Regions from separate parts of the Pseudomonas sp. C11 genome, predicted to be linked through region 2. Evidence: riboswitches for the same ligand, from Rfam matches in the RefSeq annotation. Region 2 holds a riboswitch; the other holds the start of a gene.

Region 1 (15,677 bases), on a different contig from region 2:
GTGTCTTGCCGGGCGTGACCATTTCCCTCGGCCTGGCCGAGATGCAGACGGCGGACAGCCTGCAGGGCCTGATCGCCCGCGCCGATGCTGCGCTGTACCAGGCCAAGCAGCAGGGGCGCAACTGCCTCTGCGGCTGAGCGCCAGCGTCACCAGAGACTGCTAGAGTGCCAGGCATGACAACACGCCTGGATGGCTCACATGCGCAAACTGCTGATTGCCGTACTTCTGCTCGCTCCTCTCTCCGCCCTGGCGTTCTTCGGCCTGCCAGAGGTGCTCGACGCGCGGATGAACAGCGTCGCCAGCCCGCCGCCCTATGCCGCCAGCGCCAGTGCACGGAAGCTGCACCAGGGCCTGTTCGTCGCCGACCTGCATGACGACGCCCTGCTCTGGGAGCGCGATCTGCTCAAACGCTACGACTATGGCCACTCCGACCTGCCACGCATGCTCGAAGGCCGCCTCGGCCTGCAGGTGTTCTCCACCGTGACCAAGACACCACGCGGCCTGAACATGGAGAGCAACGCTGCCGACAGCGACAACATCACCCTGTTGGCGATGGCCCAGCGCTGGCCACGGGAAACCTGGAGCAGCCTGCTGCAACGCGCGCTGTACCAGGCGCAGAAGCTCAAGGACGCGTCTGCTGGCAGCGACGGCCGCCTGGTACTGATCCGCACCCGCGCTGACCTGAACACCTTCATCACCGCCTGGCAGCAGGATCCCAATCGTGTCGCGGCCCTACTCGCCACCGAAGGCCTGCATCCCATCGAAGGCAAGCTGGAGAACATCGATGCGCTGTATGACGCCGGCTTTCGCATCGCCGGCCTGACCCACTTCTTCGACAACGAGGTCGGCGGCTCCGCCCACGGCCTGGAGAAAGGCGGGCTGACCCCGCTGGGGCGCAAGGTGATCGCGCGCCTGGAAGAAAAATCCATGCTGGTCGACCTGGCCCACGCCTCACGCCCGCTGATTGATGACGTACTGGCCATGGCCACGCGCCCTGTGCTGGTCTCGCACACCGGGGTAGAGGGTACCTGCGCCGGCACACGTAACCTCAGTGATCGGCACCTGCAGGCCATCGCCGCCACCGGCGGGGTGGTCGGCATCGGCTACTGGAGCACCGCCGTGTGCGACACCTCGGTCGCCGCCATCGTCAAGGCCATCCGCTACACGGTGGACAAGATCGGCGTCGAACATGTCGCCCTGGGCTCGGACTTCAACGGCACCGTGCACACGCCGTTCGATGTCACCGGCCTGGCGCAGATCACCGAGGGGCTGCAGCAAGCCGGCTTCGACGACAGCGCCATCGCCGCGATCATGGGCGGCAACGTGCAGCGCCTGCTGCTGGCCAGCCTGCCGGAAAAATGAGGCACTGACCGCACAGTACGCTTGACAGGCGCCTGCGAAGCACTTCGCCACGCCCGCGTCTTGCATTACACTGGCGGGCGTTCACTCCTTAACCAGTCGATGAGAAGCCCGTGCTCAAAGCACTCAAGAAAATGTTCGGCAAAGCCGAAGACGAGCAGCCACAACCAGCGCCGTCCCCCGTAGCAGCGCCTGCCCAGAGCAGTGGCGCAGGCGAAAAGCCTCCCCGTCAGAACAAACCGGCCCCAACCGCTGGCGACGCTCCCGCCCCCCAGCAGCCGCGTCCGCCGAAGGCCGACAAACCGCGCCGTGAGCGCCCGGCCAAACCCGTCGATACCTGGAAGCTGGAAGACTTCGCGGTCGAGCCAGCCGAAGGCAAGACGCGCTTTCACGACTTCAAGCTCGCGCCCGAGCTGATGCATGCCATCCACGATCTTGGCTTCCCCTACTGCACGCCGATCCAGGCGGGCGTACTGGGCTACACCCTCAAGGGCCAGGACGCCATCGGTCGCGCCCAGACCGGTACCGGCAAGACCGCGGCCTTCCTCATTTCGATCATCACCCAGTTGCTGCAGACCCCGGCGCCGAAAGAGCGCTACATGGGCGAACCGCGTGCGCTGATCATCGCGCCGACCCGCGAACTGGTGGTGCAGATCGCCAAGGATGCCGCCGAGCTGACCAAATACACCAAGCTCAACGTCATGAGCTTCGTCGGCGGCATGGACTTCGACAAGCAGCTCAAGCAGCTGGAATCGCGCTTCTGCGACATCCTCGTGGCCACGCCTGGCCGCCTGCTGGACTTCAACCAGCGCGGCGAAGTGCACCTGGACATGGTCGAAGTGATGGTGCTCGACGAAGCCGACCGCATGCTCGACATGGGCTTCATCCCGCAGGTACGCCAGATCATCCGCCAGACGCCGATGAAGGGCGACCGCCAGACCCTGCTGTTCTCAGCCACCTTCACCGACGATGTGATGAACCTGGCCAAGCAGTGGACGGTCAACCCGGCCATCGTCGAGATCGAGCCGGAGAACGTCGCCAGCGACACCGTCGAGCAGCACGTCTACGCCGTGGCCTCGGCCGACAAATACAAGCTGCTGTACAACCTGATCAGCCAGAACGACTGGACGCGAGTCATGGTCTTCGCCAACCGCAAGGACGAAGTGCGGCGCATCGAAGAGCGCCTGACCCGCGACGGCATCAGCGCCGTGCAGATGTCCGGCGACATTCCCCAGCACAAGCGCATCCGCGCCCTGGAAGGCTTCCGCGAAGGCAAGATCCGCGTCATGGTCGCCACAGATGTGGCCGGTCGCGGCATCCACGTCGATGCCATCAGCCACGTGATCAACTTCACCCTGCCCGAAGATCCGGACGACTACGTGCACCGCATCGGCCGTACCGGCCGCGCCGGCACCAGCGGCACCTCGATCAGCTTCGCCGGTGAGGACGACGCCTTCGCCCTGCCACCGATCGAAGCGCTGATCGGCCGCAAGATCCAGTGCGAGATGCCGCCGGACGAACTGCTCAAGCCAGTGCCACGCAAGCACTAAGGCCAGCGGATAAAAAAGGCGAAGCCAGTGGCTTCGCCTTTTTCATGGCGGCCTGATAAGCCCACACCAGCAACCGCCAGGGATGACCGCCAGCGCCTGATGCGCTAGTCCAGACTCAACTCCAGCACCCGGCCACGCCCGCCTTCCGCCACCAGATAACGTCCAGCGCCAAGCGGCAGAATCGACTGCGGCGACTTGAGGTACGACAGCATGGTGTGCCGCTGACCCTGCGCGTCGATCAGCAGCACGCGGGCGCGGTGGTTGGAGTCCTCACTGATCCACAAACCACGAGCATCGCAGAGCAGGAAGGTGGGGTGATGGAGGCCTTCCAGCACAACCGGGTCACGGCCGTCCTCGGTCAACTCACGGATGACGCCGTTGGCTTTCTCGGTGTAGAGCACGCGCCCGTCACCGCAGCGGGTAATCGACTCGCTCTCGGTCATGTGTTCGCGCACCACGCTCAGTTGTTGATCGGCCCAGCGATAACGCCACAGACGGCCATCGCCCTTGCGATCTTCGATGGCATACAGGGAATCACCGTCCTCCCACAGCCCCTGAACGTTCTCGCCCTGGAACAACACTTCGACCCGGCCGTCACGCAGCAGGCTGACGGTCTTGCCGGCCGCCTCCTGGCTGAACACCAGGCCGTTGGGCAGACTCAACAAGCCGTCAGGCTTGGACAGCCCGGCAACCAGCACCTGGCGCCGACCGTCGGGGTAGAGCTGCAGGATATTGCCCTCACCGTCGGACAGTTCCTGACTGAGCAGAAGGCTGCCCTCGGCGCCGCGCGCCATGGCGGCGGGCTTCATCACGCCATAGTAGGCCACGCGATACGACCAGCCAGCGGCCGCCTGCACCGGATAGAAATATTGCCAGGCGAAGAACAGTAAGGCGGCCACACAGAGCCCGGTCGTCAGGCCCAGACTGACCTTGAGTGCACGCACATGAGGCGACATGGTCAAAGACTCGCAAAGTGTTCATAGAGAATGCTGCTGCCCACCAGAATCAGCACGACACCGCTCAGCAGCTCGGCGCGCTTGCCAACCAGTTGCCCCAGCACACGGCCCAACAACATACCCAAAGTCACCATCAATGTGGTGGCCAAACCGATACACAGTGCAGCCACCAGGATATTCACCTCGACGAAGGCCAGGCCCACACCCACCGCCAGCGCATCGATGCTGGTGGCCACGGCCGTGACGGCCAACACCCAGAAGGAATGACGCGAGGGCTTGTCTTCAGGCGCATCGTCATCGGCGCTGAGAGCGGCATGGATCATATGCACGCCGAGCCCGACCAGCAGCACGAAGGCGATCCAGTGATCCCACTCGAGGACGAAACGGCTGGCGGCCTGACCGATCAGCCAGCCGATGATCGGCGTGATGGCCTCGATGCTGCCGAAGATCACCCCGGCACGCAGGGCTTCGGCAAAGCGCGGTTTGTGCAGACTCGAGCCCTTGCCGATGGCAGCGGCGAAGGCATCCGTCGACATGGCGAAGGACAGAAGCAGTAGCGAGAGAGGGTTCAAGGGAAACTCCAGCCGGGCCTGAGTCAACGACAAGCCACTGCGCGCCCGACCTGGCACAGGACTGTCGTTGGTCTCACCAATCCCAGCGGATGCGTTGGCCACGGCAGGTTGCCGAGAATGTTGACCAACGCGCCGACGCTAGCGCGACGGCAGGCTACTCCCCAAAGAGGCGCGCAGGATAAACTCAAGTGCGCCGAGGCGAAAGTCACGGCGCGCAGCAACCGCCAGGCAGTACCCCGCGCCGCCGACCAGGCTCAGGTTTCGACGCCCTGCTCCATCGGCTTCTCGGGCTCCACCTGCGGCGCCTCGGCGTCCTGCTCCTTGTCGTCCTTGCCCAGCGCACGGTTGGTGGACTCCTGCAGGGAGTCCACCTGGCGATTGACCTCATCGACCACTTCGCCGACCGAGCCACTGATCAGGGCCTGCGCCTCTTTCTTCGCCTCCTCGGCAAGCTTCTGCGCGGACTGCTCGGCTGCATCGCAGCCTGCCAGCGCGATCAGCGCCACACCCAGGGCAACGGGGGTCAGGGACTTTTTCCAGTAATGATTCATGTGCATGTCTCCAGTTTCAGGTTGCCCGCCTCGACCTTGATCGCCGAGGTCGGGAACGGGGCATCACGGCTTGTCCGGCTGCGGCTGGCCACGCGTCTTGTACAGCGACAACAGCACGCCACCGATCAGCAGGCCCAGGGTCACGCTCAGCGACACCACGGCCGGGATCTTGCCGATGATGCCGACCAGGAAGATCTTCGCGCCGATGAACACCAGCACCAGCGCCAGCGCGTACTTGAGGTAGGCAAAGCGGTGGATCAGCGCCGCCAGGGCGAAGTACAGGGCACGCAGGCCGAGGATGGCGAAGATGTTCGAGGTGTAGACGATGAACGGATCCTGGGTGATGGCGAAGATCGCCGGCACGCTGTCGATGGCGAACATCAGGTCGGCGCACTCGATCAGGATCAGCGCCAGGAACAGCGGCGTCACCCACAGCACGCTGCGCCCCTTGCCGTCGTCCTGACGGACGAAGAAGCGCTCGCCATGCAGGCCATTAGTCACGCGCAGGTGCTTGCGCAGGAACTTCACCAGCACGTTGTTCTGCAGATCCGGCGCATCGTCGAGCTTGGAGAACAGCATCTTCACGCCCGTGAAGAACAGGAAGGCGCCGAACAGATAGAGAATCCAGCTGAACTCATGAATCAGCGCCGCGCCCAGGCCGATCATGATCGCCCGCAGCACCAGCACGCCCATGATTCCCCAGAACAGCACCTTGTGCTGGTACTGCCTTGGGATGGCGAGGAAGCTGAAGATCATGGCCATGAGAAACACGTTGTCCATCGACAACGATTTCTCGATCAGGAAGCCCGTGACGTAATCCATGCTGGCGTCGCCGCCTTTCTGGAAGAACACCCAGACACCGAACAGCAGACCCGCACTGATGTAGCCGGCGGACAGCAACAGGCTCTCGCGCACGCCGATTTCGCGGTTATCGCGATGCAGCACGCCAAGGTCGAAGGCCAGCAGGGAGATGACGACAGCGATGAAGACCAGCCACAACCAGGTGGCCGTGCCGAGGAAGTCGGCGAAGAGAAACGGTTCTAGGGCAGTCATGAGCCCCTCCTACAGTCAGATTGAACAGACTGTGATTCCGACATCGCGGTATTAACCGCCAGAGGGGCCCGGCATCACGGGCGCAACGATACTCAGGCCGCGAACGCCGCTCAATGGGACGAAGTTTGCAAAGTATTTCGCCTGGCCCGCACCGTTGTGCCCAGCCAGAACAGCCGCCAGGGCTTTTCAGAACAACCCGAGCTGCCCGTCCACCAGCCGCTCGAAGTCGCCGCCGACGAACGGCAGGATGGCATCAGCCACCGGTTTCAGTTGGCGGCTGATGTAGTGCTCGTAGTCCACTGGTGACAGCAGACGCTCCAGCGGTTGCGGCCCGCCGGTGGTGATCAGGTAGCTGATCCAGCCGCCGCGCTGGTACTGCAAGGGCCGCCCAAGGTGCTGGTTATGCTCGTCGGCCAGGCGCGCGGCGCGCACGTGCGGCGGCACGTTGCGCTGGTAGTCGTCGAGGCGTCGGCGCAAACGCTTGCGATACACCAGCAACTCGTCCAGCTCGCCGGCCAGGGTGCGTTTCACGTAATCGCGCACGTAGTCCTCATAAGGCTGGCCGGCGAACACCAGGCGATACAGCTCCTGCTGGAAGCGCTGGGCCAGCGGCGACCAGTCGGTGCGCACCGTCTCCAGGCCCTTGAACACCATACGCTCGCTGCCGTCGGCGGTGCACACCAGGCCGGCGTAGCGCTTCTTGCTGCCCTCTTCGGTGCCGCGAATGGTGGGCATGAGAAAGCGCCGGTAATGGGTCTCGAACTGCAGCTCCAGGGCGCTGGTCAGGCCATATTCCTGCTGCAGATGCTCTCGCCACCAGGCGTTCACGCGCGCTACCAGCGCGCGACCGATACGCGTCGCCTCGTCCTCGTCGTGGGCGCGGCCGAGCCAGACGAAGGTAGAGTCGGTGTCGCCGTAGATCACCGCATGGCCCTCGGCTTCGATCAGCTCACGGGTGCGCTTCATGATCTGGTGCCCGCGCAGGGTGATCGACGAGGCCAGACGCGGGTCGAAGAAGCGGCAGCCGCTGGAGCCGAGTACGCCGTAGAAGGCGTTCATGATGATTTTCAGCGCCTGCGACAAGGCCGCATTGCCCTCGCGCTTGGCCGCCTCACGCCCCTGCCAGACGCGCTCGACGATGGCCGGCAGGCAATGCCGGGTACGCGAGAAACGTGCGCCACGAAAGCCCTCCACCGAGTGTTCGTCATCCGGCTGATGCAGGCCTTCGACCAGCCCCAGCGGATCGATCAGAAAGCTCCGGATGATCGACGGATACAGGCTCTTGTAGTCCAGCACCAGCACCGAGTCGTAGAGGCCGGGGCGCGAATCCATGACGAAGCCGCCGGGACTGTTCTCGCCACGAATGTCGCCAAGGTTCGGCGCGACGTAGCCCAGGCGGTGCATCGGCGGCAGGTACAGGTGAGTGAAGGCCGCCACCGAGCCGCCGCTGCGGTCGGCGGCCAGGCCAGTGACGCTGGAGCGCTCCAGCAGGAAGGCGAGCAGATCGGTGTGGGCGAAGATGCGCGTGACCAGCTCGCAGTCCTTGAGGTTGTAACGAGCCAGCGCCGGCTTGTCCTCGTCGAACATGCGCTGGATTTCGTCCATGCGCGCATAGGGCGTGTCGATCGCCTTGCCCTCGCCGAGCAGGGTCTGCGCCACCGATTCGAGACTGAACGAAGGGAAGCTCCAGGTGGCCGAGCGCAACGCCTCGATGCCGTCGATGATCAGCCGCCCGGCCGCCTCGGCAAAGTAGTGCTGGCTGCTGTTGTGCTGGCGCCAGCCCATCACGTCGCCGCCACGCCCCAGCAGCAGCGGCACCTTGAGTTGCTCGGCGTGATCGCGCAGCACGCGCAGGTCGAACTGCACCAGGTTCCAGCCGATGATGGCGTCCGGATCATGCCGCTGCAGCCAGTCATTCAGCCGTTCGAGCAGCAACTGGCGGCTGTCGCAGTATTCCAGGTCGAAGTCGACGATGCTGGCGTCGCCATTGGCCGGGCCGAGCATATACACCTGGCGCTGGCCGCAGCCTTCCAGGGCGATGGAATACAGCTCGCCGCGCGCGCTGGTCTCGATATCCAGCGACACCAGGCGCAGCGTTGGGCGGTAGTCAGGCGCGGGTTTGAGCGACTTGCACAGCAGGCTGCCGTCCGGCTGCTCGATACCGTCGAAGAGCACGCTGGCGGTGATAAAGCGCTCCATCAGGTAGCGATCCGGCGGACGGATATCAGCCTCGTACACATCCACGCCGACCTGACGCAGCTTCTTCTCCAGTTGCAGCAACTGGCGGTACTGACGGCAGTACAGGCCCAGCACCGGGCGGCGCTTGAAGTCGCGCAAGGCCAGCTCACGCAGCTCGATGCCTTTCTCATTACGCAACAATGGCTCGGCCCAGGCGCGCTGCTCGGCGGGAATGAAGGCGACCATCTCCTGGCACGGCAGGCGCACCTGGCACGGGCCGGCATCGGTGGCCAGCCAGAAGGCCACCTCGGTGCCCTCCGGCGTGTCGCGCCAATGGCGGCTGAGCACGAAGCCTTGCTGGGGTTGCGTCATCGGGAATGGGCTACGGATTCAAACTCGGTGCTTACGGGCTACTTGTGGGAGGGGCTTTCGGCTCTGGCATCCTGCTTCGCTCTAACTCCTGCATCCATGCAGTCGTAGCCGCGACCGTCGCCGCTAAAGCGCCTCCCACAGGAGCATATGCTTCAAACTGGCCGGCCATTCTACGCCAGCGGTTACAATGGCGCCTTTTCCGCGGAACAACGCGATGAGCGACACACCTCCCTACGGCACCGGCGATGCGTCCTACCAGGCTGCCGGTGGCATCGAAGGCCTGCGCCGTCTGGTCGACGACTTCTACCGACTAATGGACGAACACCCCGAAGCCGCCGCCCTGCGCGCCCTGCACCCAACCGACCTGAGCGCCTCGCGCGACAAGCTGGCGTGCTTCTTGAGCGGCTGGCTGGGCGGGCCGCGTCTGTTCGCCGAGAAATACGGCAGCATCAGCATTCCGGCCTTCCATGCGCAGTGGCCAATCGACCAGACGCTGGCCGAAAGCTGGCTGAGCTGCATGGCCGGTGCCATCGCTCTACAGAACTATGAGCCGGCGTTCGCCGACTACCTGCTGGTACAACTGCGCGTACCCGCCGAACGCTCCGTGCAGGCCAGCCAAAACCGTCATCGCAAGGAACCCTGACATGACTGACCAACTGATCATCGAAGACCTGCAACCAGGCGACGGCAAGGCCGTGGTCAAGGGTGCCCTGATCACCACCCAATACCGTGGCTGGCTGGCCGACGGCAGCGAGTTCGACTCGTCCTGGTCGCGTGGCAAGCCGTTCCAGTGCGTGATCGGCACCGGCCGGGTGATCAAGGGTTGGGATCAGGGCCTGATGGGCATGCAGGTCGGCGGCAAGCGCAAGCTGCTGGTGCCGGCGCACCTGGGTTATGGCGAGCGCAGCGTCGGCTCGATTCCGCCCAACTCCGACCTGACCTTCGAGATCGAGCTGCTGGAAGTGCTGACCCGCGATGACTGACAGCACCCTCACCACCCTGCGCGAGCACCTGCTGCTGGCGCTGGACAACCACCCCGGCAGCGAGACCCGCCGCCTGTTCCATGGACGTGGCCGCTGCTGGCCGGGACTGGAGCAGATCACCGTCGACTGGCTGTCTGGCATCGTGCTGGTGATGCTGTTTCGCGAGCCATCGCCGGCGCTAAGACCGCTGCTTGTGGAACTGCTGGCAACGCCGCAATGGCAAGCCAGCGGTGCGCGCGGCCTGCTATTGCAGCACCGTTATGTACAGGGCAGCGAGAGCGAATGGCTGGCCGGCGAGCCGCAGGCGCAATGGCCGATCATCGAGGACGGCCTGCATTATCTGCTCGACCTGGGCAGCAAGCAAAACAGCGGCCTTTTCCTCGATATGCGCCTGGGCCGCCAGTGGGTGCGTGAGCAGGCTGCCGGCAAACGCGTGCTCAACCTGTTCGCCTACACCTGCGGCTTTTCCGTGGCGGCCCTCGCCGGCGGTGCCGAGCAGGTGGTCAACCTGGACATGGCACGCGCCGCACTGTCGCGCGGGCGTGACAACCATCGACTGAACGGGCACGACCTCTCCCGAGTGGAGTTTCTCGGCCATGAGCTGTTCAAGTCCTGGGGCAAGGTGCGCAAAAGCGGCCCGTATGACCTGATCATCATCGACCCGCCAAGCTTCCAGAAAGGCAGCTTCGCCCTCACTCAGGACTACGCCAAGATTCTCCGGCGCTTGCCTGAGCTGCTGACCGAGCACGGCACCGTGCTGGCCTGCGTCAACGACCCGGATATCGGCCCGGACTTTCTCATCGACGGCATGGCCGCCGAAGCGCCGCAATTGCGCTTCGTCGAGCGTCTGGACAATCCGCCGGAGTTCCCCGATGTCTCGCCCGAGAGCGGCCTGAAAGCGCTGGTGTTCCAACAGGGATAAACCTGTGGGAGGGGCTTTAGCCGCGACATGAACAGATCGCGGCTAAAGCCCCTCCTACAATCCGGCTAGCGAACGCCCAGCCGCCTGGCCAAACGGCTCAGGTTGGCGCGATCCACGCCCAGTTCCCGCGCCGCGTCGGCCCATTTGCCCTGATGCCGCGCCAGGCACTGTTCGATCAACTGACGCTGAAAGGCATCCACCGCCGGGCGCAGTTCCACACCCGCTGGCACCGGCTCGCCGGGCGCCAACAAGGCCTCGACGGCGGCGCTCGTCTCGCTGACGGGCAAGTCCAGATCCTGCACATCCAGGCTGAGAATGCGCGGCCGCTCGCTATGGCGCGCCAGCGCCTTGATCGCCGCGCGGCCGATCAGGTGCTCCAGCTCGCGCACGTTGCCCGGCCAGTCGTGGCCCAGCAGCGCCTTCTGCGCCTCGGCACTCAGGCGCAGGCTGCGCAGCCCGAGCCGGGCACGGTTTTCTTCGAGGAAATAGCCGGCTAGCAGCAACACATCGCGACCACGTTCGCGCAGCGGCGGCACCGGCAGCGGGTAGACGCTCAAGCGGTGATAGAGATCGGCGCGAAAACGGCCGGCCCGCACTTCGGCCGCCAGGTCGCGGTTGGTGGCAGCGATCACCCGCACATCGACGCGATGCTCGCGATCCGAACCGACCCGCTGCAACTGCCCACTCTGCAGCACGCGCAACAGCTTGGCCTGAATCGCCAACGGCAGCTCACCTACTTCATCGAGGAACAGGCTGCCGCCGTCGGCCAGCTCGAACTTGCCGCTGCGCTCGCTCATCGCCCCGGAAAAGGCGCCGCGCACATGGCCGAACAGCTCGCTCTCCACTAACGCATCGGGCAATGCCGCGCAGTTGATGCTCACCAGCGGCCGCTGCGCGCGCGGCGAGGCGGCGTGGATGGCTTCGGCCACCAGTTCCTTGCCGACGCCGGTTTCGCCGGTAATCAGCACGGTCAGCGGGCTGTCGCCGACCAGACGAATCTCGTCCTGCAGCTTGCGTAGCGCCGCGCTCTGCCCCACCAGCTCGCGCGGTCGCTGGCGCGCCTGCTTGTACAGCTCGGTGAGCTGACGCTCGGCCTCGACCCGCTGCGCCAGGCCGCTGATGCGCTCGCTGACCTTGACCGTCGCCGCGGCCAGGCTGGCGAAGGCTGCCAGGCCGTCCAGGTCGACCTGACCAAAGCGGGCCGGGTCGAGCGAATCCAGGGTCAGCAGGCCCCAGAGCTGCTCGTCCAGGTACAGCGGACAACCGAGGCAATCATGCACCTCCAGATGGCCCGGCAGCCCCTCGACCAGGCCGTCGTATGGGTCGGGCAAACCGCAGTCGGCGGCGAAACGTATCGGCCCGGCATGCTCCAACAGCGCGGCCAGGCGCGGCTGCTCACTGACCCGGAAACGCCGCCCCAGTGTGTCCGGGCTCAACCCCTCGACCGCCAGCGGCACCAGCACCTCGCCATCGAGCCGTAGCAGCGCCACCGCATCGCAAGGAAAGAGCTGGCGTAGTGCAGCGAGCAGGCGACGATAACGCTCGCCATCGCTCAGCTCGCGAGACAGATCGGCGACCAGGGGAATCAGGGTTTCCAGCAGCGGATTAGCGGTCATTTCGACTACTCAAAGTCTTTATGACTCACACTTAAGGCGAGTCATAAACACAACAATAAAAGCAAGCCATTGATATTTAATGACTATTTATATGGCACGCTTACTGATAGGCATCTCGCGCTAACGCTAGCACGCCCCACCTGGCCAGACGAGCCACACCGGCGTCTTTATTTGCCTTGCGGAGATACCTTCATGCTCACCCCAGCTCAACGTGACCTGATCAAAGCCACCGTACCCCTGCTGGAAAGCGGCGGCGAAGCGCTGACCACACACTTCTACCGGATGATGCTCAGCGAATACCCCGAGGTACGCCCGCTGTTCAACCAGGCGCACCAAGCCAGCGGTGACCAGCCGCGCGCACTGGCTAACGGCGTGCTGATGTACGCCCGGCATATCGACCGCCTCGAAGCCCTCGGACCGCTGGTAGCGCAGATCGTCAACAAGCACGTGTCGCTGCAGATTCTCCCCGAGCACTACCCCATCGTTGGCGGCTGCCTGCTGCGCGCGATCCGCGAGGTACTGGGTGCCGAAATCGCCACCGATGCGGTGATCGATGCCTGGGCCGCGGCCTATCAGCAACTGGCCGACATTCTGATCGGCGCAGAAGAGGGCCAGTACGCGCAAAATGCCGCAGCCCCCGGCGGCTGGCGTGGCGCACGGGCCTTCCGCGTGGCGCGCAAGGTGGCCGAGAGCGCCGAGATCGTTTCCTTCTACCTGCAGCCCGTCGATGGCGGCCCGCTGCTCGACCATCAGCCCGGTCAGTACATCGGCATGCGTTTGCTGCTGGACGGCGAGGAGGTGCGCCGTAACTACTCGCTGTCGGCCCTGGCCAATGGCCGCGAGTACCGCATCAGCGTCAAACGCGAACCGGGCGGCCGCGTGTCCAACCATCTGCACGACGTGGTTCAGGTTGGCGATGTGCTGGAGCTGTTCCCGCCAGCGGGCGAGTTCACCCTGAACGCGTCGGACAAACCGCTGGCCCTGATCAGCGCCGGCGTCGGCATCACCCCGGCCCTGGCCATGCTCGATGCTGCGCGACACAGCTGCCGGCCGATCCATTTCATCCACTGCGCACGCAATGCCGAGGTGCATGCCTTCCGCGACTGGGTCGATGCCCAGGCCGCCGAGCATGCGCAGATTCGCCATTACGTGTGCTACAGCGAGCCGCGCGCGGGCGATGTAGCCGACGCCGAGGGTTTGCTCAGCCGCGAACTGCTGGAGCAGTGGCTGCCGGCCGAGCGCGATCTGGACGCCTACTTCCTCGGCCCGAAACCCTTCATGGCGCAGGTCAAGCGCCACCTGCAGGCGCTCGGCGTACCGGACGAGCAAAGCCGCTACGAATTCTTCGGCCCGGCCTCGGCGCTGGATAGCTGAACGAGAGGATATGCCCTTATGCAATTGCTCGATCGCCAGCAGGCACTGAGCACCCCACCGCTCTGGCGCCTGGGCTTTCGTCCGTTCTTTCTCGCGGGCGCGTTGTTCGCCCTGCTCGCCGTCGCCCTGTGGGCGGCGGTGCTGCATGGCTTGACGTACCCGACGGTGCCCGGCGGCGCTCTCGCCTGGCATCGCCACGAGATGCCGTTCGGCTTTGGCCTGGCGATCATCAGCGGCTTTCTGCTGACTGCCGTACAGAACTGGACGGGGCGCCCCGGCCTCAGCGGATGGCCTTTGCTCACGCTGTTCGGGCTGTGGCTGGCGGCACGCCTGGCCTGGTTCGCCCCCGTACCGCTGGCGGTGCTGATCGTGCTGCAACAGGCCTTCATCGGCCTGTTCATCACACAGATGGCGCGCCAGCTGATCGCTGCCCGACAACGCAACAACTACCCGATCCTGCTGGTACTGAGCCTGCTCGCGCTGTGCCAGGCACTCACGCTCGCCGGTCTGGCAATGGGCGACGACAGCTTGCAACGCCAAGGAGCGCTGGCCGCACTTTGGCTGATTGCGGTCATGCTGAGCCTGATCAGTGGCCGGGTGATCCCCTTCTTCACCCAGCGCGGCCTGGGCCGGGTCGAGGCCTTTGCCGCTCATCCCTGGCTGGATCGTCTGCTGCTGGGCTGCGGCGTGCTGGTCGCCGCACTGTTCGCCAGCGGGCATAACCTGCAGGCAACGCCCTGGCTGGCTGCGCCCTTCATCCTGTTGAGCGTGCTGCATGGACTGCGCCTGTGGCGCTGGCATATACGCGGCATCTGGGGCGTGCCGCTGCTGTGGTCGCTGCACCTGGGCTACGCCTGGCTACTGGTCGCCAGCCTCGGCATGGCCGCCTGGCACCTGGGCTGGTTGGCATACCCCAGCCTGGCCAGCCATGCGCTGGCGGTGGGGGCGATGGGCGGGCTGATCCTGGCGATGATGGCGCGGGTCAGCCTCGGTCACACCGGCCGCTCGCTGCAGCCACCGTACAGCATGGCCTGGGCCTTCGGCCTGCTCAATCTCGGCGCGCTGATTCGGGTCTCGGCAGGTAGCGGCTGGCTATGGCTGGCAGCGCTCTGCTGGGGCGCCGCCTTCGCCCTGTTCGCCTGGCATTACGCACCGATACTGTGTCGTGCGCGGGTGGATGGGCATCCGGGGTGAAACGCCTGGTGTGAGCAAACATCCGGGCTACGTTTTTAAACGCAATGACATCAATCGACCAGCGTGCAGGCCATCACCAGTGCGTCTTCGCGGCCGCCAACAGCCGGGTAGTAATCGCGACGCCGACCGACTTCATTGAAGCCAAAGCGCTCGTACAGGCGGTAGGCGCTCTGGTTGCTGGCACGCACTTCGAGGAAGCACTCGCGCCCGCCCAACGCGTGCGCCTCCTGCATCAGGTGTTCGAGCAGGCGCAGGCCGAGGCCACGCCCCTGGCTTTCCGGCTTGACGGTGATATTGAGCAGGTGCGCTTCGTCGAGGATCAGGTTGATCACGCCATGGCCGACCTGCTGATTGCCTTCGAACATCAGCCAGCAGTTATAGGACTTGAGGCTGTCCGTGAAGATGCCGCGCGTCCAGGGGTGGCTGAAGGCGGCATATTCGATCTTCAGCACGGCATCAAGATCCGCCTCAGTCATCGGGCGGAAGGAAATCGCATCGCTCATTGGAACACTCAAAAAATATCTACGATCTTGCGAGCTAGAGACATGCAAGGCGAAAGCAAGTGAGAAAGCGGAGTGTACTTTTGTACATGAGCATTTCGAACTTGTTTTCAACGCAGCAGGGCCGACGCGCAGCTGATCGTTTCACGGAGCCAGCCAGCGCTGACGCGTGCGCCGCATCGCCTGCCACAGTTCACGCTTGCGCGTCGGCTCTTCCATCAGCAGCTCCAGGCCCGGCACGGCCCAGCAGGCGCCGAGGCCTTCGACCTGCAGCTCGCGGTTGTAGCTGTGCTCGTCACCCTCGCCGGCGAAGCGAATGGCCGGCAAGCCGACCAGCCACAGGCAGGCGCTGGGCTGCTCTTCAAGGCGCGCAGCAACGAAGCTCTGCACGAATTCCAGCGCCGCCTCCGGGCCCTGATCCATCTGGCCTCGCACCAGCAGCGGCCAGCGCACTGGCTCGCCGAGCAGTTGCGGGCTGTCCGGCAAGCCGGCGGCGC
Region 2 (15,677 bases):
CGCTGTTCTTCGCGCTGGCCGGGGGCTGGCTTTGGGTGATGACGCGCTTGCGCGAGCAGCGTGGCCTTGCCCGCCTGCTGTCCGAAAGTGATTGCCAGCAGGTGAGTGGCCTGTTTTCGACGCGCACGTTGCGCTTGAACCGCTTCTTCTACCGGTTCGGTGGGTTATGTCTGGGTGGTGCGCTGCTGCTTTCGTGGTTCAGTACGCGCCTGTGATGCGATCCGTAGAATGAAAAACGGCAGCCATCGGGCTGCCGTTTTCGTTTGCGCCAACCGTCAGAGCGGCAGGCCGGCCTTGATCCGATACTGGTTACGCACCGGGTTGGCGTATTGCAGGATCAGGTAAGGCTTTTCCTCGTCGCTGCACGCAGCCAGGCGCGTGCGCCATTCGGCTTCGGCCTTGGCCAGTTCGTCGGCGGCGAAGATTTCGCTGGCAGCCGGCACCGGCAGCTCCGGCTCACGATCCTGCCACATGGCGTAGGCCAGGTAGTGCGCCGGGAATAGACGGTAATGGCCGAGAATCTGCCGATCCATTTCCTGAGCGAGCTGCTTGGTGTCTTCGCGCCCGGCGACCGGTGCGCCGAAGTGCAGGTGCACGCGGCCCTTGTAGCCGGTGATGCCGAGGGCAATGCTGGCATCGTCCTCGCCAGGTGCCTTGGTGTAGCTGCCGGTGGCCGCGCGAATACTCAGCTCACGCGCCTTGGCCTGGTCGCAGGGGTCGTATTCGTAGCTGATCGACACCGGAATCAGGTTGAGCGAGTCGATCACCTCGGCGAACGCTTCGTCCTTGCGGCTCATGTGGAACATCTTGAGGATGGCCGAGTCGGTGCGATCATCGCCGTCCTTGGCCCGGCCTTCCGCCTGGGCAATCCAGATCGATTCGCCGTCTTCGCGGATCGAGTGGTTGATGTAGGCCGACAGCAATTGATACGCCGCCAGTTTCTCGCGCCGACCGCTGATCGAACGGTGCACGATGAAGCTCTTGTTCAGGCGCATCAGGTCGCTGACGAACGGGCGCTGCAGCAGGTTGTCACCGATGGCGATGCGGGGGGTCTGCAGGCCGGCATGGTAGACGGCGTAGTTGACGAAGGCCGGATCCATGACGATATCGCGGTGGTTGGCCAGGTACAGATAGGGTTTGCCTGTCTGCAGGCTTTCCAGCCCCGAGTATGTAATGCCATCGGTGGCCTGTTCGATGCTGCGGTCGACATAGGGCTCGATCTTGTCCTGCAGTTTGGCAACCGAGTCGATCCCGGCGAACTCGCTGCGCAGGCGTGCCGCGATCAGCGGCTTGAGCAGCCAGCCGAACGGCCCGGCCAGGCGCGGGAAGCGGAAGCGGGTGAGGGTGCCGAGAAACGCCGGGTCAGCGAGCAATCGCGCCAGTACAGGGCGCACTTCGTCGTCGGAATAGGGTCGGATGGCATCGAATGCGCCCATCATGCTCTCTTGATCTAGAACGGCTAAGGTTAAAAGTGGCGAGCCTGCCAGGCAGGATCAGCAATAGACCAGCGATTATACCGCCAAGTCACAAGGAGACCGCGATGCTGGAAACCGAGGCCTATGCCTGCCCTTACTGTGGTGAATGGGTCGAGACCGTGCTCGACCTCTCCGCTGGTGATCAGGCCTATATCGAAGACTGCCCGGTGTGCTGCCGGCCCATCGAGTTCGAACTGCAGACCGATGGGGAGCGTTGGCAGCTCGACGTGCGTGCGGAGAACGACTGATGCAGCGAATCTACGAGCCGGAAAACCTGCTGGAAGGGCAAATGCTGGTGGACATGCTCGCCAGTGAAGGCGTGGTTGCGCATCTGCTCGGCCAGCATCTGGTCGGTGCCGTCGGGGAATTGCCGGCCTGTGGTCTGTTGGGGCTCGTGGTGGGGGATGCGGATGCCGAGCGGGCACGCCTGTTGATCGCCGAGTACAATGCCGCGCAACCTGTATCCGGTGACGAGCCGGAGTCCTTCCAGGGTGTGTTGCTCTGCTGACGCGCCCCCTGCCTGTCGAGTCGTTTCATGTGTGGACGTTACGCCCTGTTCCGTTGGTCGCCTGCTTTCGCGGCGCAGCCCGGTTTTCCCGATGATCAGCAGCCGCACTGGAACCTGGCGCCTGGCAGCCAGGTACTGATGGTGCGTGGTGGCGAGAAGGGGGCGGAGTTGGCGCGCGGACGCTGGGGGCTGACGCCGGCCTGGTTGCAGGATCTGTCGAAGAGCCCGGCCCATGCCCGTGCCGAGAGCCTGGCCGAACAGCCCATGTTCCGTGAAAGCTTTCGCGAGCGTCGCTGCCTGATCCCGGCCAATGGCTTCTATGAATGGCGTGGGGCAGGGCGCAAGCGCCCGTACTGGATCACTGGTGAGGCGTCGATCCTCTATTTCGCCGGACTCTGGGAGCGTTATCCGGTCAGCGGGCACGAATACCTGAGTGTGGCGCTGATTACCCGTGCGGCCGCTTCGCAGCGCCGTCCGCTGATTCTCAACGAGGACGAACAGGCGCTGTGGTTAAACCCAGATGCCTCGCCGCAGGCGCTGCAGGCTCTGTTGAATGCACCTCAGGCGGCGTTGCGCGAACGTGCTCTGGCGACTTTGGTCAACGACCCCAAGCTGGATGCGCCGGAGTGTCTGACGCCTGCCTGAATGCCGCCTGACTCAATGGCGAGGAGCCGGCGCCACGGGCTCCTGCCTGATGTTCACACCTTGAACTGATTGATCAGGCGTCGCTGCTGCTCGGCCAGTTGGGTCAGCTCGGCGCTGGCCTGGCTGGCCTCATCGGCGCCGCCGGCCACTTCGTTGGCGACCTGACCGATGTTGGTGACGTTGCGGTTGATGTCCTCGGCGACGGCGCTTTGCTCCTCTGCGGCGCTGGCGATCTGCGTGTTCATATCGTTGATCACCGAGACGGCCTGAGTGATCGCGTCCAGCGAGCTGGCGGCTTCACCGGCATGTCGCACGCTGTCGTCGGTCTTGCTCTGGCTCTGCTCCATTACCTTGACCACGTCCCGCGTGCCCTGCTGCAGCTGCTGGATCATGCTCTGGATTTCTTCGGTGGCCTGCTGGGTCTTCTGTGCCAGGTTGCGCACTTCATCGGCGACCACGGCAAAGCCTCGGCCTTGTTCGCCCGCGCGGGCGGCTTCGATCGCGGCATTCAGGGCCAGCAGGTTGGTCTGCTCGGCGATGCCGCGGATGGCGACGAGAATGGCGTTGATGTTCTCGCTGTCCTTGGCCAGGTTCTGCACCACCCCGACGGCGCGGCCGATCTCACTGGCCAGGGCGGCGATGGCGGTGGAGGTTTGCTGCACCACCTGCTTGCCCTGATTGGCGGCCTGGTCGGCGTGATTGGCTGCTTCGGCCGCCTGGGTGGCGTTGCGCGCCACATCCTGGGCGGTAGCGGTCATTTCATGGACTGCTGTGGCCACCAGTTCGATTTCCGCCAGTTGCTTCTGAATGCCCTGGTTGGTGCGGATGGCGATATCGGCGGTGTGCTCGGACGAGTCGCTGACCTTCTGTACCGACACCACGACCTGGCCGATCATGCTCTGCAGCTTGCTCAGGAAGGCGTTGAAACCTTGTGCGATCTGCCCAAGCTCGTCGGCGCGATCGACCTTCAGGCGCACGGTGAGGTCGCCTTCGCCCTTGGCGATGTCGTCCAGCATGTTCACCATCTGCCGCAGCGGTCGGGCGATGCCCAGTGCCACCAGCCAGATGACCAGCAGGCCCATCGCCGCGATCAGCAGGCCGACCAGGGTCATACCGAAGGTGTCGGCGTCGCGTTGTTGGGCCAGTTCGCCTTGCATCTTGTTGAGATCCGCCATCACCACCTGCACCGGGAGCGACAGCATCAGCACCCAGCGTGCATCGCTCTGGCCGATGGCAAAACTCAGGAACAGTTCGATATGGCTGTGCTCGGGATCATCCGGGTTGTCGATGGAGTAGATCGGCTGGCCCGGTTGCAGCTTGCCTAGGTTGCCCTGTTCGTTGGCATCGAGCAGGACGGTGGCCGGCTCGCCGAGTTTGTCCGGAGCACGGGTGGAGGCGATCAGGCGGCCGTTGCCGGCGATCAAGGCCAGTTCGCCGGCGCCGTCGTAGAGCTGCGCGTCGGCTTGCTTGAGTAGATCCTGGATGAAATTGACGGCCAGGTCGGCACCGGCGATGCCGCGGAACTCGCCGTTGACCAGAATCGGCGAGGTGAACGAGGCGAGCATGGTCATCTTGCCGCCGACGTCATAGGGCGCCGGATCGATGACGCAGGGGCGTTTGCGCTCCTTGGCGCACAGGTAGTACTCACCGGCACGTACGCCGGTGGGCAGGAGTTCCTCGCTTTCCATCGAACCGATGGCATCGATGCCCAGGCTGCCGTCGGCATTGCGGAACCACCAGGGCAGGAAGCGCCCGGTGCCGTCATAACCGTCCCCCTTCTTGCCGGCATACAGGTCGTCACTGGCATCGAAGGCGTTGGGTTCCCAGCCGATGTAACTGCCCAGCAGTTTGGGGTTTTGTGCTGTGGTCTCGTGCACCAGGCTGGCGAGTTCCTCACGGCTGATGCTCAGTTGGGGGCTGCCATTGCTGTCGGTCATGCCGAGCATGGCGTTGAGGCGTGCGAGGTCGGCAGTGATTTGCAGCGGCACATCCAGCTCACGCTGGATCATGCTGGCCTGCCCCTGAACCAGGGTAGTCAGGCGCTGCTCGATGGCTTGTTCGAGTAGCGCGTGCGTGCGTTTTTCCACCATTGCCTGGCTACGGCTGCTGGCGAAAAGGGCGTAGAGCACCAGGGCGGCTACTACGGCCAACACGCTGGCGCCTGCGAGTAGGGCGACAGAGAACTTGATCGACTTGAACTTCATTGCAGCTCCGGACGCAGATAGGTCTCACCACTGAATCGGCTGCGGGGGAAAAATCCTGAGCCGCAACCCTTCTTTAGCACCCGCTTTCTTACATTCGCTATCGCTCAGCAAAGATGGCCCGCCGCCATTGCGCAAGTCGCCAGGTTGCTCGCCTGGTGACTGCGTCCTAGCATACGGACTCGTTTTCTCGGAGAGTCGTGGATGAACAAGTCACTTACCCTGAGTGGGCTGGCGGCAGCATTGCTGCTGGCCGGCTGCCAGGCGGTCAACACCACCAGCGGTGGCGCCGTTGGCGTGGAGCGCAAGCAGTACATGTTCAGCATGTTGTCAGCCGATCAGGTCAACCAGATGTACGCCCAGTCTTACCAGCAGACGCTTAGCGAGGCGTCGAGCAAAGGCGTTCTGGACAAGACCAGCGCCAATGCCAAGCGAGTGCAGGCTGTGGCCAATCGACTGATCCCGCAGGCGCCGCGCTTTCGGCCGGATGCGGCCAACTGGAACTGGGAGGTCAATCTGATCAAGAGCCCCGAGCTCAACGCCAACTGCGGGCCGGGCGGCAAGATCATCTTCTATTCCGGCATCATCGAGCAGCTCAAGCTGAGCGATGACGAGATCGCCGCGATCATGGGCCACGAGATGGCTCACGCATTGCGCGAGCATAGCCGCGAGGCCATGTCCAAGGCTTATGGTATCGAGATGGCCAAGCAGGGCGCGGGGGCCTTGTTGGGCTTGGGGCAGGACAGCCTGGCACTTGCCGATACCGTGGTCGAATACAGCCTGACGCTGCCCAACAGCCGGGGCAACGAGAACGAGGCTGATCTGATCGGGCTCGAACTGGCCGCGCGTGCGGGCTACGACCCGAACGCGGCGATCTCGCTGTGGAAGAAGATGGAGGCCGCCGGTGGCAATGCGCCGCCCGAGTTCATGAGCACCCACCCGTCGTCCAGCAGCCGCATTGCCTCTCTACAGGCGGCGATTCCCAAGGTGATGCCGCTCTATCAGCAGGCCAAGGCAGGTCAGTAACAGGGCAAGGCGCTGCCTCAGGGGAGCGCCTTGTCGGCAAAGGGGCGGGTTTCCAGACCCAACTGCGCGCGGAAGCTTTCCATGTCGAACATGGTGCAGATTTCCTGGATTTCGTCGCTGTGATTCAGAGTCCAGAACGCCATGGCTGAAATACTCAGTACCCGGTCGCTGGCCGGATAGCCAAAGGCCGGGCGCTCGATCGTGCCGATCATGGTGCTCCAGGTGAACACCTTGTTGCCTTCGGCAATGCATTCCTCGAGCACCACCTGAATGTCCGGCATGGCTTGGCGGACTTCCTCCACCAGATGCGCGAAGCCTGCGCTGTCGAGTGCGGCGCCGGTGAAAGAGCTTTTATAGAGGAAGTCGCTGCTGTGCAGTTGCTCGGCGAGGGCCAGTCGGCCTCGATTCCAGGACAGGTCGATATGCTGGCGCACCACCTTCTTGTGTTCTTCCAATGACATGCCTTCCTCCCGAGACGTGCGTGGCAGCACTGTGATGTGCTGCGCACTCTAAGTGCCCGGGAGGTGGCAGAAATTGGCCGAAATGACGTGCAGGTGGCGTCAGTGAATCGTCAGATGAGCCCGCTGAGTTTCAAGGCCTGATAGCCCGCATACACCGCCAGCACGGCAAACGCGCAGGCAGCGAGGCGGCGGATCAGTGCCAGCGGCAGGCGGTCGGCTGCGAAGTTGCCCGCCAGCACGACCGGCACGTTAGCCAGCAGCATACCCAGCGTGGTGCCCATGACGACCAGAACGAAATGCGGGTACTGAGCGGCCAGCATCACTGTGGCGACCTGGGTCTTGTCGCCCATTTCGGCAAGGAAGAAGGCGATCAGGGTGGTGAGGAATGGGCCGTATTTTTTCAGACCCGACTCTTCATCTTCGTCCAGTTTGTCCGGAATCAGCGTCCAGATGGCCACGGCGACGAAGCTGGCCGTGAGAATCCAGCTCAGGGTGGCGGGCGAGAAGAAGCCGGCAACCCAGTTGCCCACGGCGCCTGCTGCGAAGTGGTTGGCCAGGGTGGCGGCAACGATGCCCCAGATGATCGGCCAGGGGCGGCGGAAGCGGGCGGCCAGCAGCAAGGCGAGCAGTTGCGTCTTGTCGCCAATCTCGGCGAGGGCAACGATGAAGGTGGGGACGAACAGGGATTCCAGCATCAGGTTTCCTAAAGGGGCGGGTCGACACGGCGTATGACACGAACGACCTTCCCGCCCCGGGTGAGGTTGTGCGTGTCATAGGTCTTGTCAAACCGCGGGCCTCTCTAAGAAGGCCTTGGGTCGCATGCGCCATGCTCTGTGGAGCAAGTGTGTTGACGCATGCCGGGCGAGCAGGGCGCTCGCGGGAGACTACTCCCCTAGGACGGGCGCAATTGTGCCCAAGCGCCTGCTCAGGAGCAAGCCCATTCAGCCGCGTGCGCTGTAGATGCGGAAACCGTCGGCCTCGGCAAGGGTGTGGCAGGGGCCGAGATGACGCGCGATCAGCGGGGGATACTTGAGAAAACTATTGGCCACCAGGCGCAGCTCTCCACCTTTGAGCAGATGGCGTTTGGCCTGGGTCAGCAGGTTCTCGCTGGCCTGGTAGTCGGTGTGTACGCCTTGATGGAAAGGCGGATTGCTGACGATGGCGCTCAGCCCCTCGGGAGCCGACTCGATGCCGGTACCGGCGATGACGTTGGCCTCAAGGCCGTTGCGGGCCAGAGTCAGGCGACTGCTTTCCAGGGCGAAGGCGTCGACGTCCAGCAGGCTCAGTTCGCTGCTCGGGTAGCGTCGTTTGAGTGCGGCGCCGAGTACGCCAGCGCCGCAGCCGAAATCGAGCAGATGACCGCTTGGCAGGCCGTCCAGGTGTTCCAGCAGCAGCGCACTGCCGCGATCCAGGCGGCCATGGGCGAATACGCCGGGCAGAGTGACGATCTCCAGCGCGCCATCGCTGAGCGGCAAGGAATAGTGTTGTGCCAGTGCGTGCAGGTCGGGATGCTCAGGAACCTGCTCCACTTCTACGCCCCACAGCTGGCAGTGGCGGGCGCTATCCAGCTTGCGGGGGCGGCCGAAAGCCTCGAGTTGCTTCGCCGCACGCTCGATGCCTGCGCGTTTTTCCCCGACCAGGTACAGCGGCTTGCCAGCCAGGCGTGAGGCCAGGGCCTGTAACAGGTAGTCGCTCAGCTCGCGCGATTTCGGCAGGAACAGCACCGCCGCGCGATAGTCACCGGCCGGCATCTGCGTGTCGAAGTGGCTGCGACCGGGGAAGCGTGTCGCGAGCAGTGCCTGATCACCGGCATGCCAGTTCCAGCCCTGGGCATGTGGCAATACGCCGAGCAGATCGTCTGCCGGCAAGCCTGCCAGCAGCAGTTCGCCGTCGAACAATTCGGCCTGGCGCAGCAGTACTTCGCTTCGCGGATCCATGAGGTGTCCTGTGCATCGGTTTACGGGAAGAAGCATGCAGCAGGCGCTATCACGCCTGCTGAAAAGGGGCGCGCAGCTTACCCGACGACCCGCACTGGCGAACAGGCAAAGAAGCCCGCGGCATTGGCCACGACCTGCCCCACGATGCGTTGCCGGGCCTCTTGACTGCCCCAGGCGCTGTGCGGCGTGACGATCAGACGTGGGATGTCGTTCGCCAGCAGCGGGTTGCCATCTTTTGGCGGCTCCTGCAGCAGCACGTCTGTGGCGGCGCCGCCCAGATGACCACGGCGCAGCGCGTCGGCCAGCGCCTGCTCATCGACCAGCCCACCGCGAGCGGTGTTGATCAGGAAGGCGCGCGGTTTCATCAGCGCCAGCTCGCTGGCGCTGATCAGGTTGCGGGTCTGTTCGTTGAGCGGGCAGTGCAGGGTCAGTGCATCCACCTGTGGCAGCAGTTCGTGCAGTGGCAGGCGATCCGCGCGCGCCGGGCGACCGGGCAACTGCCCGAGCAATACACGCATACCGAAGGCTTCGGCCAGGCGGGCGACGGCACTGCCCAATTCGCCGTGGCCGAGCATGCCGAGCGTTTTGCCTTCCAGCTCGACGATGGGGTGATCGAGCAGGCAGAACTGGCTGGCCTGCTGCCAGCGCCCGGCGGCAATATCGTGTTGGTAGTCGGGCAGGCGCGTGGCCAGCGCCAGCAGCAGCATCAGGGTGTGCTGCGCCACGGACGGGGTTCCGTAGCCCTGGCAGTTGCATACGGTCACGCCATGTTCGCGAGCAGCGCTCAGGTCGATGTTGTTGGTGCCGGTGGCGGTTACCAATACCAGCTTCAGTTCCGGGCAGGCGGCGAAGGTGGTGGCGTCCAGTGGCACCTTGTTGCTGATGGCGACCTGGGCACCTTGCAGGCGTTCGGCGACCTGATCCGGACGCGTTTGCGCGTGCAGGGTCAGCTCGGCGAAGGCCTGATGCAGCGGTTGCATATCCAGGTCGCCCAGGTCGAGGGAGGCGTGGTCGAGAAAGACGGCGCGTGCGCTGTTGCTCATCAGCTGTACCTTTTCGCAGGTGGGTCGCAGGAGTAGATTGGCGAGCCTACCAGACCTTCCTTGTCGATGCGGAGCCGCCATGTACTGGAGCGAATTTCTCACCGTTGCCCTGATCCATCTGCTGGCGGTGGCCAGCCCAGGGCCGGATTTTGCCATCGTCGTACGGGAAAGCGTCGCTCACGGCCGACGTGCAGGTGTCTTCACCGCGCTGGGCGTCGGTAGCGGAATCCTGGTGCACGTGACCTATTCGTTGCTGGGTATCGGCCTGATCGTGTCGCAGTCCATCGTGCTGTTCAACGCACTGAAATGGCTGGCTGCGGCTTACCTGCTGTACGTCGGCTTCAAGGCCCTCAGGGCGCGCCCGGCCGACCCTTCAGCAGCCGAGTTGGCGCTGACCGACGAGCCCCGCAGTGCCCGCAGCGCCTTCGTCACCGGTTTCATCACCAATGGGCTGAATCCCAAGGCCACGCTGTTCTTCCTCTCCCTGTTCACCGTGGTGATCAATCCGCATACGCCTGTTGCCATTCAGGCGGGGTATGGCCTTTATCTGGCGATGGCCACCGCCATCTGGTTCTGCCTGGTGGCCTGGCTGTTCAGCCAGCAACGCGTGCGCGCCGGTTTCGCTCGGCTGGGCCACTGGTTCGACCGACTCATGGGTGTCGTACTGGTGGGTATCGGTGTGAAGCTGGCATTCACCGAGATGCGCTAGCCGCATCCGAGTCGTCGTGAAATGTCCTGAAAGCAGCAGGCGTGGCCGTTTCCTTCGTTGCGGTCACGCTACAAATCATTCTTTGGGATGATTCTGTCATCCGCTTGCCCCACTAGAGTCGCAGCATTCCCTGATTCCTTTCGTGCATAAGAAGGTGATCCCATGCTGCAGACCCGTCTCATCCCGGCGGCGGCCAACGCCCATGACTTTCCCCTGCTGATCAAGCGCCTGCTGCTTTCCGGCAGCCGCTACGAGAAGACCCGCGAGATCGTCTACCGCGACAAGCTGCGCTACAGCTATGCGACCTTCAATGAGCGGGTGGCGCGGCTGGCCAATGTGCTCAGCGATGCCGGAGTAAAAGCCGGCGATACCGTGGCCGTGATGGACTGGGACAGTCATCGCTATCTCGAGTGCATGTTCGCCATCCCCATGCTCGGCGCGGTGCTGCACACCATCAATATTCGTCTGTCGCCGGATCAGATCCTCTACACCATGAACCATGCCGAGGATCGCTTCGTGCTGGTCAACAGCGAGTTCGTGCCGCTGTATCAGGGGATCGCCGGGCAACTGACCACGGTCGAGAAAACCCTGCTGCTGACCGATGGCGAGGACAAGAGCGCCGAGCTGCCGAATCTCGTCGGTGAGTACGAGAGTCTTCTGGCCGCAGCCAGCCCCAGTTATGCCTTCGCCGATTTCGATGAAAACTCGGTGGCCACGACCTTCTACACCACCGGCACCACGGGCAACCCCAAGGGGGTGTACTTCACGCATCGGCAACTGGTGCTGCACACCCTGTCCATGGCGGCTACGGTGAGTGCGCTCGACAGCATTCGCCTGCTCGGCAATGACGATGTGTACATGCCGATCACGCCGATGTTCCACGTTCACGCCTGGGGTGTGCCTTATGTGGCGACCCTGCTTGGGGTCAAGCAGGTCTACCCGGGCCGCTACGAGCCGGACATGCTCTGCCGCCTGATCAAGGAAGAGAAGGTCAACTTCTCCCACTGCGTGCCCACCATTCTGCAGATGCTGCTCAATGCCCCTGGCGCACAGGGGCATGACTTCGGTGGCATGAAAATGATCATCGGCGGCAGTGCGTTGAATCGTTCTCTCTATGAAACCGCCAAGGCGCGCGGTATCCAGCTCACCGCTGCCTACGGCATGTCCGAGACCTGTCCGCTGATTTCCTGTGGCTACCTCAACGAGGAGTTGCGCGCCGGCAGCGAGGACGAGCGCACCACCTACCGTATCAAGGCTGGGATCCCGGTACCGCTGGTCGAGGCCGCGATCATGGATGGCGACGGCAATTTGCTGCCCGCCGATGGCGAGTCCCAGGGCGAGCTGGTGCTGCGTGCGCCCTGGCTGACCCAGGGCTATTTCCGCGAGCCGGAAAAGAGCGAAGAACTCTGGGCGCATGGCTGGTTGCATACCGGCGATGTCGCCACCCTGGACGGAATGGGGTTCATCGAGATCCGCGACCGCATCAAGGATGTGATCAAGACCGGGGGTGAATGGATTTCTTCACTGGAGCTGGAGGATCTGATCAGTCGTCATCCGGCCGTGCGTGAGGTCGCAGTGGTCGGGGTGCCCGATCCGCAGTGGGGCGAGCGTCCCTTCGCGCTGCTGGTAGCGCGTGACGGCCAAGCGTTGGATGCCAAGGGGCTCAAGGAGCACCTCAAGCCTTTCGTCGAGCAAGGTCACATCAATAAGTGGGCCATTCCCAACCAGATCGCGCTTGTTACTGAAATTCCCAAGACCAGTGTCGGTAAGCTGGACAAGAAGCGCATTCGGCTGGATATCGCCCAGTGGCAGGAGGCGGGGAGCGCCTTCCTCTCCACCTTGTGAGGGGCATTTTGACTGGGTGGCCAGCGTGACCACTCAGTCAAACAAGCGTTTGGCTTGCTAATTGCTGTTTCCCGTCCATGCTTGACTCATCGCAGGTGCTGAGACCTGCGAGCCAGAGTGTCTGAGGGCTGCAAATCACTCTTTCGAGGGATCAAGCGGGATGACCCGCTGGCTATAGTCAAAGCATCCATAACAAAAAACACATGGAGTAGCGTCGATGACAACAAAAACAACACCCTACTGGCGCCTGGCAAAACTGCCGTTGGCCGTCAGTCTCGCTTCTACCCTCGCCGCCCCGGCATTCGGCGTCACGTTCAACATCGGTGAGATCGAAGGGCAGTTCGATTCTTCTCTCTCCGTGGGTGCCAGTTGGTCGACCCAGAGTCCTGACAAGGATCTGATCGGGGTGAACAACGGTGGTCGTGGTCTGTCGCAAACTTCTGACGATGGACACGCCAACTTCAAGCGTGGCGAAACGTTCTCCAAGATCTTCAAGGGTATTCATGACCTCGAGTTGAAGTATGGCGATACCGGTGTTTTTGTTCGTGGTAAATATTGGTATGACTTCGAGCTAAAGGACGAAAGCCGGCAGTTCAAAGACATCAGTGATAGCAATCGTAAAGAAGGCGCGCAGGCCTCCGGTGCAGAACTTCTGGATGCGTTCGTTTACCACAACTACACGATTGCAGATCAGCCTGGCTCCGTCCGTCTGGGCAAACAAGTCGTAAGCTGGGGGGAGAGTACTTTTATCGGTAACTCCATTAACTCCATCAACCCGATTGACGTCTCCGCTTTCCGGCGCCCTGGTGCGGAGGTCAAAGAGGGCTTGATTCCGGTCAACATGTTTTACGTTTCGCAGAGCTTGACGGAAAACCTCTCTGCAGAGGCGTTCTACCAACTTGAGTGGGATCAGACCGTCGTTGATAACTGCGGCACTTTCTTTTCTCAGGCCGATATTGCCGCGGATGGTTGCGATGACAACCTGCGCGTGCTGAATAAACGCTCTACACTTTCCGCCCCAGCTCTAGCTGGGCTTGCTAACTTTGGGGTTGATGTGAACGAGGAGGGCGTGCGTGTTGCCCGTTCTCGTGATCGTGACGCTCGTGACAGCGGTCAGTGGGGAGGTGCTTTCCGATACTTTGCGGAAAGTATTGACACCGAGTTTGGTCTCTATTTCATGAACTACCACAGTCGGGCGCCGATTTTTAGCGCTACAGGTGCTCCTGCATCTCTTTACTCGGCTGTAGCGGCGAGCCCACTGGCTCCTCTTATCATCGCGGGTAACTCGTCCTACTTCATGGAGTACCCCGAGGATATTCGTCTCTATGGCCTGAGTTTCTCTACGACTCTGCCTACCGGTACCGCGTGGAGTGGTGAATTCAGCTATCGCCCGAATGCTCCTGTTCAAATCAACAGTACCGATATTCTCTTCTCGGGCCTCACCCCGCTGCCTGGTCGTGGTGGCGTATCGCTGCTACAGGGCGTTCCTGGCGAAGACCAGCACGGTTATCGACGTAAAGAAATCAGCCAATTCCAGACGACGTTCACCCACTTCTTCGATCAGGTCATGGGCGCGTCGCGTCTGACTCTGGTGGGTGAAGTCGGTGTTGTGCACGTGGGAGGACTGGAGAGCAGTTCCAAGCTTCGCTACGGGCGTGACCCAGTCTATGGCCCTGGGCCTTTGGCTGGAACTACTTGCCAGGCGTTGAATACCAGTACCGTCAATGGCGCAGGCGCTGGTGCGTCGAGAGACAATATTTCCAAGTATTGTGAAGACGACGGCTTCGTTACCAGTACTTCTTGGGGCTACCGCGCCCGTGCGATTTGGGAATACCCCAATGCAATTGCAGGTGTGAATCTGCGTCCCAGCGTTGCGTGGTCGCATGACGTTGACGGTTACGGCCCCAATGGCCTGTTCACCGAAGGGGCCAAGGCTGTCAGCCTCGGTCTGAACGCCGAGTACCAGAACACCTACACCGCCGACCTGTCCTACACCAGCTTCTTCGATGGCAAGTACAACACCTCCGTTGACCGTGACTTCGTTGCGCTCAGCTTCGGCGTGAACTTCTAAGTCGTCAGGAATTCGAGGAATGAGAATGCACATGAAAACAACAAAAACACTGTGGCAAAGCGGGGCCCTGGTACTGTCTCTTCTGGCGACCAGCGTCATGGCAGCGGTTGCGCCGGACGAGGCGGCCAAGCTGGGTCAGACACTGACCCCGCTGGGCGCCGAGATGGCCGGTAATGCCGATGGCTCGATCCCGGCCTGGAATGGTGGCCTGCCGGCCAATGCCGGTACCGTCGACAGCAAGGGTTTCCTGTCCGATCCGTTTGCCAACGAGCAGCCGCTGTTCACCATCACTGCGCAGAACGTCGACCAGTACAAGGACAAGCTGACTCCTGGTCAGATGGCAATGTTCAAGCGCTACCCCGACAGCTACAAGATGCCGGTCTACCCGACCCATCGTTCGGCCAGCGTGCCGGCCGCAGTGGCCGAGGCCGCCAAGAAGAACGCGGTCAACACCAAGCTGGTGGAAGGCGGTAACGGTCTGGAGAATTTCCAGACCGCCAACCCCTTCCCGATTCCGCAGAATGGTCTGGAAGCGATCTGGAACCACATCACCCGTTATCGCGGTGGTAGCGTGAGCCGTCTGGTAACCCAGGCGACGCCGCAAGCCAACGGCTCCTACTCGCTGGTGTACTTCCAGGACGAGTTCACCTTCCGTGATGCTCTGACCGACTACGACCCGAGCAAGGAGAGCAACGTGCTCTTCTACTTCAAGCAGCGTGTGACCGCGCCGTCGCGTCTGGCCGGTAACGTGCTGCTGGTGCACGAAACCCTGAACCAGGTGAAGGAGCCGCGCCTCGCGTGGCTGTACAACGCCGGTCAGCGTCGCGTGCGTCGTGCTCCGCAGGTGTCCTACGATGGTCCGGGTACTGCGGCTGACGGCCTGCGTACCTCCGACAACTTCGACATGTACAACGGTGCGCCGGATCGTTACGACTGGAAGCTCGAAGGCAAGAAGGAGATCTACATCCCTTACAACGCCTACAAGCTCGACTCGCCGAACCTGAAGTACTCCGACATCATCAAGGCCGGCCACATCAACCAGGATCTGACTCGTTACGAGCTGCACCGCGTCTGGCACGTGACCGCAACCCTGAAAGCGGGTGAGCGCCACATCTATGCCAAGCGCGACTTCTACATCGACGAGGACACCTGGCAAGCCGCGCTGATCGACCACTACGACGGCCGTGGCACCCTGTGGCGCGTGGCTGAGGCCCATGCCCAGTACTACTACGACAAGCAGGTGCCCTGGTACACCCTGGAGTCCCTGTATGACCTGCTCTCCGGCCGCTATCTGGCACTGGGCATGAAGAACGAGGAGAAGCAGTCCTACAACTTCAACTACAAGGCTTCCAGCAGCGATTACACCCCGGCGGCGCTGCGCCAGGCGGGCGTTCGCTAACGCCTGATTCGCTGAGCAACACGATAGAGCCGGCCTTGTGCCGGCTTTTTCGTTACCGACTGTAGCGGAGCCTTCAAATGGGGCGTGCAAGTCGCTAGGCTGGGGTCAGGTCGCAGGTGACTGACCATAACGCTTCCAAGAATCGGCCGATGACAGACCTTTCTCGCATGCCAGGATTGCCCTACGCCCCGGCCACGCCACTGGAGGCGCGCTTCTATCGTCCGCCTCTGCCGGCCGGGCATGTCTCTCGTCCACGCTTGTGCGAGCGCCTGGAAGATGGGCTGCAGGGGCGTCTGCTGCTGGTCTGCGCGCCGGCAGGCTTTGGCAAGAGCTCCCTGGCTATCGAGTTCTGCGAGC

Evidence for each region. A riboswitch is a leader RNA that binds a small molecule or an ion and turns the genes downstream of it on or off. The one in region 2 is predicted to bind manganese.
Region 1: linked by a shared signal. The riboswitch ahead of mntP (manganese efflux pump MntP) and the one ahead of VC352_RS18505 (TMEM165/GDT1 family protein) in region 2 are both predicted to bind manganese.

Annotation. Positions count from the first base shown of each region.
Region 1 is NZ_JAWIIP010000022.1:23,172-38,848, reverse strand. It holds gene VC352_RS24115 (GGDEF domain-containing protein) at 1-137, shown strand, start outside; gene VC352_RS24110 (dipeptidase) at 199-1,362, shown strand; gene rhlB (ATP-dependent RNA helicase RhlB) at 1,473-2,909, shown strand; gene VC352_RS24100 (hypothetical protein) at 3,014-3,865, opposite strand; gene mntP (manganese efflux pump MntP) at 3,868-4,437, opposite strand; yybP-ykoY riboswitch at 4,444-4,615, opposite strand; gene VC352_RS24090 (hypothetical protein) at 4,692-4,988, opposite strand; gene VC352_RS24085 (TerC family protein) at 5,052-6,041, opposite strand; gene VC352_RS24080 (DNA polymerase II) at 6,228-8,591, opposite strand; gene VC352_RS24075 (group II truncated hemoglobin) at 8,806-9,234, shown strand; gene VC352_RS24070 (FKBP-type peptidyl-prolyl cis-trans isomerase) at 9,236-9,574, shown strand; gene VC352_RS24065 (class I SAM-dependent methyltransferase) at 9,567-10,496, shown strand; gene norR (nitric oxide reductase transcriptional regulator NorR) at 10,562-12,112, opposite strand; gene hmpA (NO-inducible flavohemoprotein) at 12,305-13,486, shown strand; gene VC352_RS24050 (NnrS family protein) at 13,505-14,680, shown strand; gene rimI (ribosomal protein S18-alanine N-acetyltransferase) at 14,731-15,183, opposite strand; gene VC352_RS24040 (energy transducer TonB) at 15,325-15,677, opposite strand, start outside.
Region 2 is NZ_JAWIIP010000011.1:156,189-171,865, reverse strand. It holds gene VC352_RS18545 (hypothetical protein) at 1-215, shown strand, start outside; gene VC352_RS18540 (1-acyl-sn-glycerol-3-phosphate acyltransferase) at 276-1,439, opposite strand; gene VC352_RS18535 (CPXCG motif-containing cysteine-rich protein) at 1,541-1,723, shown strand; gene VC352_RS18530 (putative signal transducing protein) at 1,723-1,983, shown strand; gene VC352_RS18525 (SOS response-associated peptidase) at 2,011-2,628, shown strand; gene VC352_RS18520 (methyl-accepting chemotaxis protein) at 2,682-4,832, opposite strand; gene VC352_RS18515 (M48 family metallopeptidase) at 5,034-5,855, shown strand; gene VC352_RS18510 (ketosteroid isomerase-related protein) at 5,873-6,316, opposite strand; gene VC352_RS18505 (TMEM165/GDT1 family protein) at 6,427-7,008, opposite strand; yybP-ykoY riboswitch at 7,035-7,221, opposite strand; gene VC352_RS18500 (class I SAM-dependent methyltransferase) at 7,258-8,253, opposite strand; gene VC352_RS18495 (2-hydroxyacid dehydrogenase) at 8,331-9,296, opposite strand; gene VC352_RS18490 (LysE family translocator) at 9,376-10,005, shown strand; gene VC352_RS18485 (fatty acid--CoA ligase) at 10,168-11,850, shown strand; gene VC352_RS18480 (DUF1302 domain-containing protein) at 12,068-13,921, shown strand; gene VC352_RS18475 (DUF1329 domain-containing protein) at 13,953-15,320, shown strand; gene VC352_RS18470 (LuxR C-terminal-related transcriptional regulator) at 15,470-15,677, shown strand, end outside.